DNA from 2 places in the Bradyrhizobium sp. CCBAU 51745 genome. Region 1 is predicted to be linked to the other one. Evidence: riboswitches for the same ligand, from Rfam matches in the RefSeq annotation. Region 1 holds a riboswitch; the other holds the start of a gene.
The links. A riboswitch is a leader RNA that binds a small molecule or an ion and turns the genes downstream of it on or off. The one in region 1 is predicted to bind ZMP and ZTP.
Positions count from the first base shown of each region.

Region 2: another riboswitch for ZMP and ZTP. It lies ahead of purH (bifunctional phosphoribosylaminoimidazolecarboxamide formyltransferase/IMP cyclohydrolase); the one in region 1 lies ahead of glyA (serine hydroxymethyltransferase).

Region 1 is NZ_LBJP01000086.1:91,065-96,068, forward strand. It holds gene XH98_RS27135 (metallophosphoesterase) at 1-664, shown strand, start outside; gene XH98_RS27140 (CDP-archaeol synthase) at 658-1,146, opposite strand; gene glyA (serine hydroxymethyltransferase) at 1,234-2,511, opposite strand; ZMP/ZTP riboswitch at 2,546-2,631, opposite strand; gene XH98_RS27150 (MBL fold metallo-hydrolase) at 3,142-4,131, opposite strand; gene XH98_RS27155 (SDR family NAD(P)-dependent oxidoreductase) at 4,263-5,004, opposite strand, start outside.
Region 2 is NZ_LBJP01000074.1:61,729-66,732, reverse strand. It holds gene XH98_RS18905 (MFS transporter) at 84-1,472, shown strand; gene purH (bifunctional phosphoribosylaminoimidazolecarboxamide formyltransferase/IMP cyclohydrolase) at 1,591-3,183, opposite strand; ZMP/ZTP riboswitch at 3,208-3,290, opposite strand; gene XH98_RS18895 (heparinase II/III family protein) at 3,350-5,004, opposite strand, start outside.

The DNA.
Region 1 (5,004 bases):
CGACTTGCATGTGGACATGAACAAGGGCGCGATGCAGCGCTTGGCGGAGCTTCTTCCATCACTCGTGTACGACATCTGCGTGCTCACGGGGGATTTCCGCGGCGCTACGTTCGGTCCATTCGATGCGGCGATGGAAGGTATGGCGCAAATTTGTGCGCTGCTGACAGCGCCAACTTACGGCGTTCTCGGCAACCATGATACGGTCCGAATGGTCCCGGCTCTGGAGGACCTGGGCATAAGGATGCTCTTGAACGAGTGCGCGCCGATCTCGCGAGCCAACGAGCAGATCTATCTTGCCGGTATCGACGACGCTCATTTTTATCGGGTCGACAGCATTGAGAAGGCTGCCTCGGCCATTCCTTCCGATAGCTTCACGATCCTGCTGTCGCACACGCCGGAAATCTATCGTCACGCAGCCCATGCCGGCTTCGACCTGCTCTTGAGCGGTCATACGCATGGCGGGCAGATCTGCCTGCCGGGATCGGTTCCGATCACGCTGGATTCGAGGCTGCCCAGGCGGTTCGGGGCGGGGCTTTGGAACTACCACCAGATGACCGGCTACACGTCGGTCGGGGTCGGCTCCTCCGTTGTGCCGATACGGCTGAATTGCGCGCCTGAAATAACACTGCACCATCTTCATTCAGCTCACGCCGGTCATCAATAAGGGCGATCGCGAACATGCAGCCTGAACATCAGGCGGGAGAGGACAATTTCGCCCACGAAGAATACGGCGACCAGGACGACCACGTCGGTGACCGATAGGGACAGGCGTTTCCAACACATGAGGGCTGGTAGCAAGGCCTCCGGCACTTGATCGAGGCCCGTGGCCTTGCCGCTTGGCTTTATGCCCAGTCGACGCTTCGTGAAGCTCGAAAGCAAGTCACCGACCATTGCGCCCAGCCCGACCAGAAAGGCGGATGCGAAGTCCAGGCCAAGAAATGGGGACATGGCCGTGGTGACGACGATCGAAAGCAGCAAACCTCGCCACGTCTTCGAAGGGCCGAACAGCGGGCTGCCGTCAATGAAACGAACACCGCCGTCAAGAGCGCAAGAGAGGCGGCTTCCAAAGAGGCGCTTTGCAAGAACGGGCACGCCATTGGCAACGGCGAGCAATATCAGCAACTTGAAAATGAGCAGGATCTGCATGCCAACGCATATCCATTTGTCCGCGGTGAGCTATACGCTTTTTGAGGTCTGCACCGGTCTAGCGGTGCAGACTGGTTTGGCGGCCGATCAGTTCGCTCCGGACCCGGACACCACACCCGGGACAGGGAAGGCTCGGCACATCTCGACGCACTCTGACCTGAGGCGCGCGAGAACCGCATCGTCGCCGTTGGCCCGCAGAGCAGCCGCAATGAACTCGCCGATGCGACGCATTTCGGTCTCTTCCATGCCACGCGTCGTCGCCGCCGGTGTCCCGAGGCGAACTCCACTCGGCCTGAGCGGCGGGCGCGGATCGTCTGGAATAACCTGCTTGTTCGTGGTGATCGCTATGGCGTCGAGCACCTCCTCGGCTGCTCGCCCGTCAAGTCCGACGGACGCTGCCGTATCGACGACCATCATGTGATTGTCCGTTCCATCAGTCACCAGCTTCATGCCGCGCTCCATCAGTGCGCCGGCGAGAACCTTCGCGTTGCGCAAGACCTGCCGCGCGTAACCCTGGAAATCCGAGGTCGCCGCCCGCTTGAGCGTCACGGCAATCCCGGCCACGACATTCATGTGAGGCCCGCCCTGCAGCCCGGGAAAGACGGACGCATCGATCCGGCCCGCAATTTCCCTCCGGCACAGGATGATCCCGCCCCGGGGGCCGCGCAGCGTCTTGTGCGATGTCGTCGTCATGACGTCGAAGCCGGCATCAAGCGGATTGCGCATGACATCAGCGGCAACCAATCCGCCATAATGGCTCACGTCAGCCATCGTGAGCGCGCCAACTTCGTCGGCAATGCTTTTGAATGCGGCATAGTCGAGGTCGCGCGGATAGGAGCTGTAGCCGCACAACACCATCTTCGGACGCACTTTGCGCGCAATTGCGCGCAATTCGTCGAAATCTATCGCGCCTGATGAAGGGATCGTCTTGTAGCGCATGAAGTTGAACAAACGCCCCATGTGGGACACCGGCGCGCCGTGCGTGAGATGGCCGCCATGGGAGAGGTCCATGGCGAGAATGGTGTCGCCGGGATTCAACAGGCCGAGATAGACGGCCTGGTTCATCGGTGATCCCGAAAGCGGCTGAACGTTGGCGTGCTCGGCACGAAACAGCGAGCAGGCCCGCTGCCGTGCCAGGTTCTCGATTTCGTCCGTATAGTGCTGGCCGCCGTAATATCTGCGTCCAGGATATCCCTCGGAATATTTATTGGTGAAGACCGATCCGAGCAGTTCGAGCACCTCCGGATAGGTGTAATTCTCCGACGGAATCAGTTCGACGCCGTCCTGTTGACGGCGCTCCTCCCCCGCAAGGGCGGCGGCGATCTCGGTATCGTTGATCGACAGTTCGTTGCGAAACGACGGCATGCTCGGGCTCCTCAACACGCTGTTTTTCCAGCAGATGGGTTGCCCAGGCGATCGGCGTCGGATCCATTCGCGCTTCACCGTGGTCGTTTCCACGTTAGCTCGCCAGTCGCGCGAAAGAACGAATGAGCACGGGCTCTTCGCAAAGGAAGGTTAGCCGAGTTGCGAGGCGTCTGCAACTGCCAGTTCGTGCGGCCGTGGGTCACCAATGGCAGACAAGCTATCCGCGTACGAGCGTCACGCCGGTGATGAGGCACACAACGCCGATTCCTCGCAGGAGCGTGATGGGCGAGGCTGGCGCCTGCAGCCAGGGCGACGAGAGATGCGAGGAAATTCATGCCGCTACTTCAGACGCATAAGAGCAGGACCGGGGAGCTAGGCTGCCTCCCCTACATTGAGATTGCTCTGCAGCTGCGCTCGCCGCAGAAGCGTACGGGCGTAAGCCTCGGAGCTGAGGTCGCCCCGCCGGATTGCCTCGGCAGCGGCAGCAAGGCCGAGCGAGAGATGCTGGCCTGTCCTGCGTCGTTCGTCGAAGGATTGCTAGATATATCCGTCATGCTTCGTCGCTTGCGGAGCAAGCCGGCTGCGGCGGACCACAGCGGCTATCCCAAACCATTGAATGACACTCATCAGCTACGTATCTCGCTTTGGCAAAGGAGCGTCCTGTTGCGCCTCTTCGGGCACGAATGAAAAGCCGTTCGCACGACTGCGTATCCGACCGCCATGCGGGATGCCGAAGTGCGCCGGAAACATGAGGCTGTTATGTTCCGCGCAATGGCCGAGCACGCGCAGGCGCGATTGCATCGCTTGCTCCGGATTCATGCAGAACCGGCTGCTCCAGTCGGGGCGGTAGACTTGAATGGGATTATGCATGACGTCGCCGATGAAGAGGCCCTCATCCTCGCCACTCAGGAGCCGCAAGATCACGTGTCCAGGGGAGTGCCCCGGCGCCGGCTCGATCAAAAGGTTGTCGCCGAGCTGGTCGGTCGTGCTCACGACCTGTTCCTGCTTGGCGGCGATCACGGGCAGGACGGAGTCGGTGAAGACATCGCGCGGCTCCTCCGGCAGATGCGGATTGTGCGATGGGTTCCAAAAGTTCAGTTCCTCGCGAGAGAAGACATATCTCGCGTTTGGGAAGGTCGGGACCCAGCGGCCGTCGACCAATCGGGTATTCCAGCCGACGTGATCAACGTGAAGGTGGGTGCACAGCACATAGTCGATGTCCGCCGGCTCCAGGCCTGCGCTTCGGAGACGATCAAGATAAGGCGTGCCGAGTTGATGGAAATGCGGCGATGCCGGCCGGTTCTTGGCGTTGCCGCAGCAGGTGTCGACCAGAATGTTGTGATCGGGCGTCTGTATCAGCCAGGAATGTACCGACATGATGAACTGGTCGGTTGCAGCCACGTAGTGATGTGGTGCCATCCAATGCAGGTGCTCTTCGAGAACGGCTGGATCGAAGGCCGAGAGCAATTCCTGTGGCCTGAAAGCCGGCCCTAGAAGCTCCTCGATACGCGTGACGATCGTCGTGCCGATCCGCCATGTGAGATGGCTCGTCTGCGTCATGTGCTCTCCTCGACGGGTTCGATTCGAATGAAAGTGCGTGTCGCATGCAGACGGGCTCAAAAGGTCGCCGCCATGCGATCTGCAGCAGCGAGCCTTGCGTGCGCCACCAGCGGGAAATCGGGGATGCCGAGGTCTCATGAGGCGGCCAGCGGCGAGCTTGCCGCCGGCACGCCGCTCGCAAAACAGCTTGCTCAGGACGCTGAAGCTGCCTCGTCCGGCTGAAGGTATCGGGGGGCCGGCCGACCAGCAGCGAGCGAGGTTCGCATGCCCTGGCGAGCCGCCTCGAAAGCTGCCCAAACCGATTCATCCGCCACCGTCGGCAATGTGAGAATCTCGCCCCGGTCAAATCCGACCAGCGCGGCAGTGACGAGATCTTCGGGGTTCATGATCATCGAACGCGGGATGACGCTTTCCGGCACTTGGCCGCGCGCCCACATCTCCGTGTCGGTCGGACCAGGAAGCGCGGCCTGAACCCGGATCCCTGCATCCCTGGTCTTGCCGGCGAGAGAGATGGTGAGATTGATCAAATAGTTCTTCGAGCCGCTGTACGCGCCGTCGAACATCTCGGGCGCGAACGCGGTCACCGAGCTGATGTTGACGATACCGCCGCCGCCGCGCTTGGCGAATGCCCGGGCAGCCGCAATGGAAAGCAGCGTTGGCGCCGTGATGTTGACGGCAATCAGCGTTTCGGCGTCGGGCAGACTATTCTGCAGCATGCCGCCCTGAAGCGAGATACCGGCGTTATTGACGAGAAAGGCAATGGATGCGTCATCGGCGATGCGATCCGCGAGCTTTGATACCTCGAACGACTTGGCAAGGTCCGCAACGATGACTTCGGCGTTTTGGCCGGTTTCCTGCCTGATCCGCAGGGCGTTGGCTTCGAGCCGCTCTGCGTTGCGGGCCACCATGATCAGGTCATAGCCCCGCCGAGCC
Region 2 (5,004 bases), on a different contig from region 1:
GCTTCAGGCCAGTTCTAACGCGTCGCAACAATGCTATACGGTTTGCGCCAAGAGCGGCAAAACTGTTTTGTGATGAGGACTGCGTGACGACGACGACCGCCCCCGATGCGCGCCTGGCCGGCGCCCTGCGAACCTATCCGCCGCGCGCCGCCGTCATCAGCTGGATCTTCTTCGATTGGGCCGCGCAGCCCTATTTCACGCTGATCACGACCTTCGTGTTCGCGCCCTATTTCGCCACCAACGTCGCGCCGGATCCTGCCACGGGGCAGTCGTTGTGGGGCTTTGCGATGGCAGCAGCTGGCCTGGCTATTGCGCTGTTGTCCCCGGTGCTTGGCGCCATCGCGGATGCCTCCGGCCGCCGCAAGCCGTGGATCGCCGCGTTCGGCGCAGTTCTGGTGGTGGCGTCGTGCGCGCTGTGGATCGGCAAGCCCGGCGATCACGCCATCATTCCGCCGTTGCTCATTGCGGTTGCGCTTGCCAGCGTCGGCGCGGAATTCGCCACCGTGTTCAACAATGCCATGATGCCGACGCTGGTGCCGCCAGACCGCATCGGCCGACTCTCCGGTACCGGCTGGGCTACCGGTTACATCGGCGGCATCGTCAGCCTGATTATCGTGCTCGGCTTCTTCGCCGCCAACCCCGAGACCGGCCGCACGCTGCTCGGCTTCACGCCGCTGTTCGGGCTCGATCCCGTCACCCATGAAGGCGATCGTGCTGCGGGACCATTGACCGGGCTCTGGTTCATCGTTTTCGTAACGCCGATGTTCTTGTTCACGCCGGATTATCCGGCGAAGCGCCCGGTGCGCGAGGCGCTGTACGAAGGACTAGCTGATCTCAAGCAATCGCTGCAGGATCTGCCGCAGCAGAAATCGCTCGCCGCGTTTCTGCTTGCCAACATGATCTACACGGATGGTCTCGTCTCGCTGTTCGCCTTCGGTGGCATCTATGCGGCCGGCACCTTTGGCTGGCACACGATCCAGATCGGCACGTTCGGCATCATTCTCGCCATCGCCGGCACCTTTGGTGCCTGGCTTGGCGGCAAGCTCGATGACTACCTTGGTCCGAAGCGCGTCATCGCCGGCAGCATGTTGATCCTGCTGCTTTCGGTCGCGGCGATCCTGCTGGTGGACAAGGACAGTGTGTTGTTCGTCAGGGTCGCGCCGCCGGTGCCGGGCGGGCCATTGTTCGGCGCCGCCGCCGAGCGTGCCTATATCGTGCTCGGCTGCCTGATCGGCGCGGCCGGCGGTCCGCTTCAAGCGGCCTCGCGCACGCTGCTGATCCGCCTCGCGCCGAAGGATCGTATCGCGCAGTATTTTGGCCTGTTCGCGCTGACCGGGAAGGTGACGTCCTTCATCGGCCCGCTGCTGATCGGCGTGATCACCGCGGCCACCGCCAGCCAGAAGGCCGGCATGGCCGTGCTGGTCGTGTTTTTCGTGACGGGATTCGCGTTGTTGATGCGGGTGAAAGAGTAGCCAAGCTACGCGATCTCGCCGCCGTCATTGCGAGAACCGAAGCGACGAAGCAATCCAGACCCTCTCTGTGGAAACAGACTGGATTGCGTCGCTTCGCTCGCAATGACGAGTTGATAGATCAGTGCCGGAAGTGCCTCGTCCCCGTGAACACCATGGCGATGCCATGCTCGTCGGCGGCCTTGATCACCTCGTCATCGCGCATGGAGCCGCCGGGCTGCACCACCGCGGTGGCGCCGGCCTCGATACAGGCGAGCATGCCGTCGGCGAACGGGAAGAACGCATCCGACGCCACCACCGAGCCCTTGGTCAGCGGCTCCGCCAGCTTCAGCTCGTTGGCCGCATCCAGCGCCTTGCGTGCCGCGATCCGGGCTGAATCGACACGGCTCATCTGACCCGCGCCGATGCCGACGGTGGCGAGATCCTTGGCGTAGATGATGGTGTTGGACTTGACGTGCTTTGCCACCCGGAAAGCGAACTTCAGGTCGCGCATTTCGGCTTCGGTCGGCGCGCGCTTGGTGACGACCTTGAACGTCATGTCGTCGACCACGGCGTTGTCGCGGCTCTGCACCAGAAGCCCGCCGGCCACCGTCTTCGCCGTGAGGCCCGGCGCGCGGGGATCGGGCAGGCTGCCTGCGAGCAGCAGGCGCAGGTTTTTCTTGCCGCCGATGATGGCGATCGCCTCTTCGCTGGCGTCAGGCGCGATGATGACCTCGGTGAAGATCTTCGTGATCTCGCGCGCGGTGTCGGCATCGAGCGGCCGGTTCATCGCGATGATGCCGCCGAAGGCGGAGGTGGAATCGCAGGCCAGCGCCTTGCGATAGGCCTCGACGAGGTTCGCGCCTTCAGCGACGCCGCAAGGGTTGGCGTGCTTGACGATGACGCAGGCCGCGGTGCGCTTGGTGTCGAACTCGCCGATGCACTCATAGGCCGCGTCGGTGTCGTTGATGTTGTTGTAGGAGAGCTCCTTGCCCTGGAGCTGCCGCGCGGTCGAAACGCCCGGGCGCTTGTCGGGCGTCGCGTAAAACGCCGCGGTCTGGTGCGGGTTCTCGCCGTAGCGCAGCGACTGGATCAACTTGCCGCCAAAGGCGCGGAAGTCGGGTGCGTCAATCTCGAGCTGCCGGTTGAACCAGTTGGAAATGGCGGCGTCATAGGCCGCGGTGCGGGCATAGGCCTTTGCCGCAAGCCGCCGGCGCAGCTTCAGCGTGGTCGCGCCGTTGTTGGCAGCGAGCTCGTCGAGAACGGCCTTGTAGTCGTCGGCCTCGACCACGACCGCGACGTCGTCATGGTTCTTCGCGGCGGCGCGGATCATCGCGGGGCCGCCGATGTCGATATTCTCGATGCAATCCTCGAAGCCGGCGCCTTTGTCGACGGTGGCCTCGAACGGATAGAGGTTGACGACGAGGAGATCGATCGGCGCGATGCCGTGCGCCTTCATCGCCTCGGCATGTTCCTTGTTGTCGCGAATTGCGAGCAGGCCGCCATGCACCTTCGGATGCAGCGTCTTGACGCGGCCATCCATCATCTCGGGGAAGCCGGTGAGGTCCGAGACATCCTTCACCTTGAGGCCCGCCGCGGCGATCGCCTTTGCGGTGCCGCCAGTCGAGACCAGCTCGACGTCATGCGCGGCAAGCGCCTTGGCGAACTCGATCAGGCCCGATTTGTCGGAGACGGAGAGCAGGGCGCGGGTGACGCGACGGGGATGGTCAGTCATGAGCAAGATCCTCTGTTCAGGGAGTGTCTATGCCCAGGCGCGCGGCGGATTATGTGTCGCGCTTCCCGATGGTGCTCCATCCAAGGTCGCCAGTCGCGCGAACGAGCGCTCGATAGCAGCTTTTGGCCGTTTTCACAACGCCGAGATGGGGCCGAATCGAGCGCGTCTACAGCGGAAGTTCCGGCTCGCGCCGTGCGTTGCGGCGGGCATTGGTGACCGCGGGCGAGGCGGTGGAGCGCACAAAGCTCCAGCGGATCGTGGGCGCCTGGCGGGCATCCTGGCGGATCACGATCTGGGCGGTGCGACGCGGGCCGTCATTGCCGGCCAGGAACACGCTGTCCTCGAGCTCGACCTTGTCGTCCAGCGCCTCGAAGGTCCAGACGTCGCGGTTCGGCAGCACCAGCATGACGCCGCGCGCATCCGACAGCCGGCTCGCTTTCACCGCGGGATGCAGATGAAACCGCAGCGCGAAATCGGCGTCAGCGCCCTTGAGCCGCGCGCCTTGCGGCGGCGACAGCGTGTCCTCGCCGTCGATCCGCGTGCCGTCATTGGCGACCATCAGCACGCGCCGATGGATCACGCCGAACTTGGCGAGATAGCCATTATGCGAGGTCGTCAGCAGCGTGCCGCCCTCGACGACCTCGCGATAGCTCTCGACCTCATGAGGGCCGCTGATGATCGGCGCGCCGTGCAGCAGCCGCTTCATCGCCGACATCTCGACGAATTGGCAGGACGAGGTGTCGTGATAAGTCAGCGTCGAATGCGCCGCGGTGCCGCGCGCAAACGGCCGCCAATTGTCGCGGCCTGTGGTCGGCATGCCGCAATTGGTGACGATGCGGCTGATGCCTGAGGACAGTTCGAACGACAGGCAACCGGCATGCGCGTCGTGGCTGACGCCGGGCGGCGGCGGCGCGCCGGTGTCGATGATGACAGTGGTCGGGCCCGCATCGAGGCGCTGGAAGCCGGTGTGCGGCATGTTCGCCATCGGCGCGCCATGGGTATCATCATAGGCGAGCAGCGTCGCGAGCAGATCCGATGGCGTCGCGCTCATGCCGTTGAACAAAGCGAAATTGCCGTCGCCGTGCCGGAAGAAGCGCAGCATCGGCATCATGCGGTCGATCGCATTGAGCAGCGCCGGCGGCGGCGCGATGTTGCGCGCGGCAAAGGTCTGCCGCAGCGGCAACAGATCGATCAGGAGCTCGATCAGCGCACCCGGATTGCGCGAGATGTGGCCGCCGTCGGGGAGGATCTGCCGCTGCAACTCGTCGGAGAGCTTTTTCGATGCGCTGCGGATATTGCGGGCCTGATTGGCGAGGCAAAGCGTGGTGTAGCACAGCGCGATCTGCACCTGGAGTTTCGGCACCCCGTCGGGGATGTTGACCATGGTGTAACGCAGGAAGCGGATCTCGCGCGCCAGTGCGCGCAAGTAACGGCGGTAGAATTTGTTGTCGGTGTCGTTGAGCACCAGCGGCGCCTGCGACAGCAGCGAGATCACGCGTCGCGCCAGCACGTCGGCGCGGCGGGCCACCGGCCGGCGCTTGTTGGCGGGGTTGCTGATCCAGTCCTCGACCAGCGCGCGCGCGTTGGCGCGGGTCAGCGCGGTATCGGCGGCGCGCAGATGCCGCAGCCAGCCGAAACCGAGCAGCGCGACCTCCCAATCCTCCGACGGCGGATCGAGGTCGAAGATCGAGCGGCCATGGCAATTGACGATCTTGCCGGCGAAGACGAAGCGGCCGGCATAGATCTCGGCCGCGCGCGTCGCATCCGCAGTGCGCAAATCATGCGGCGCGATGATCAGCCGATCGGTCCGGCCCGGCCAGA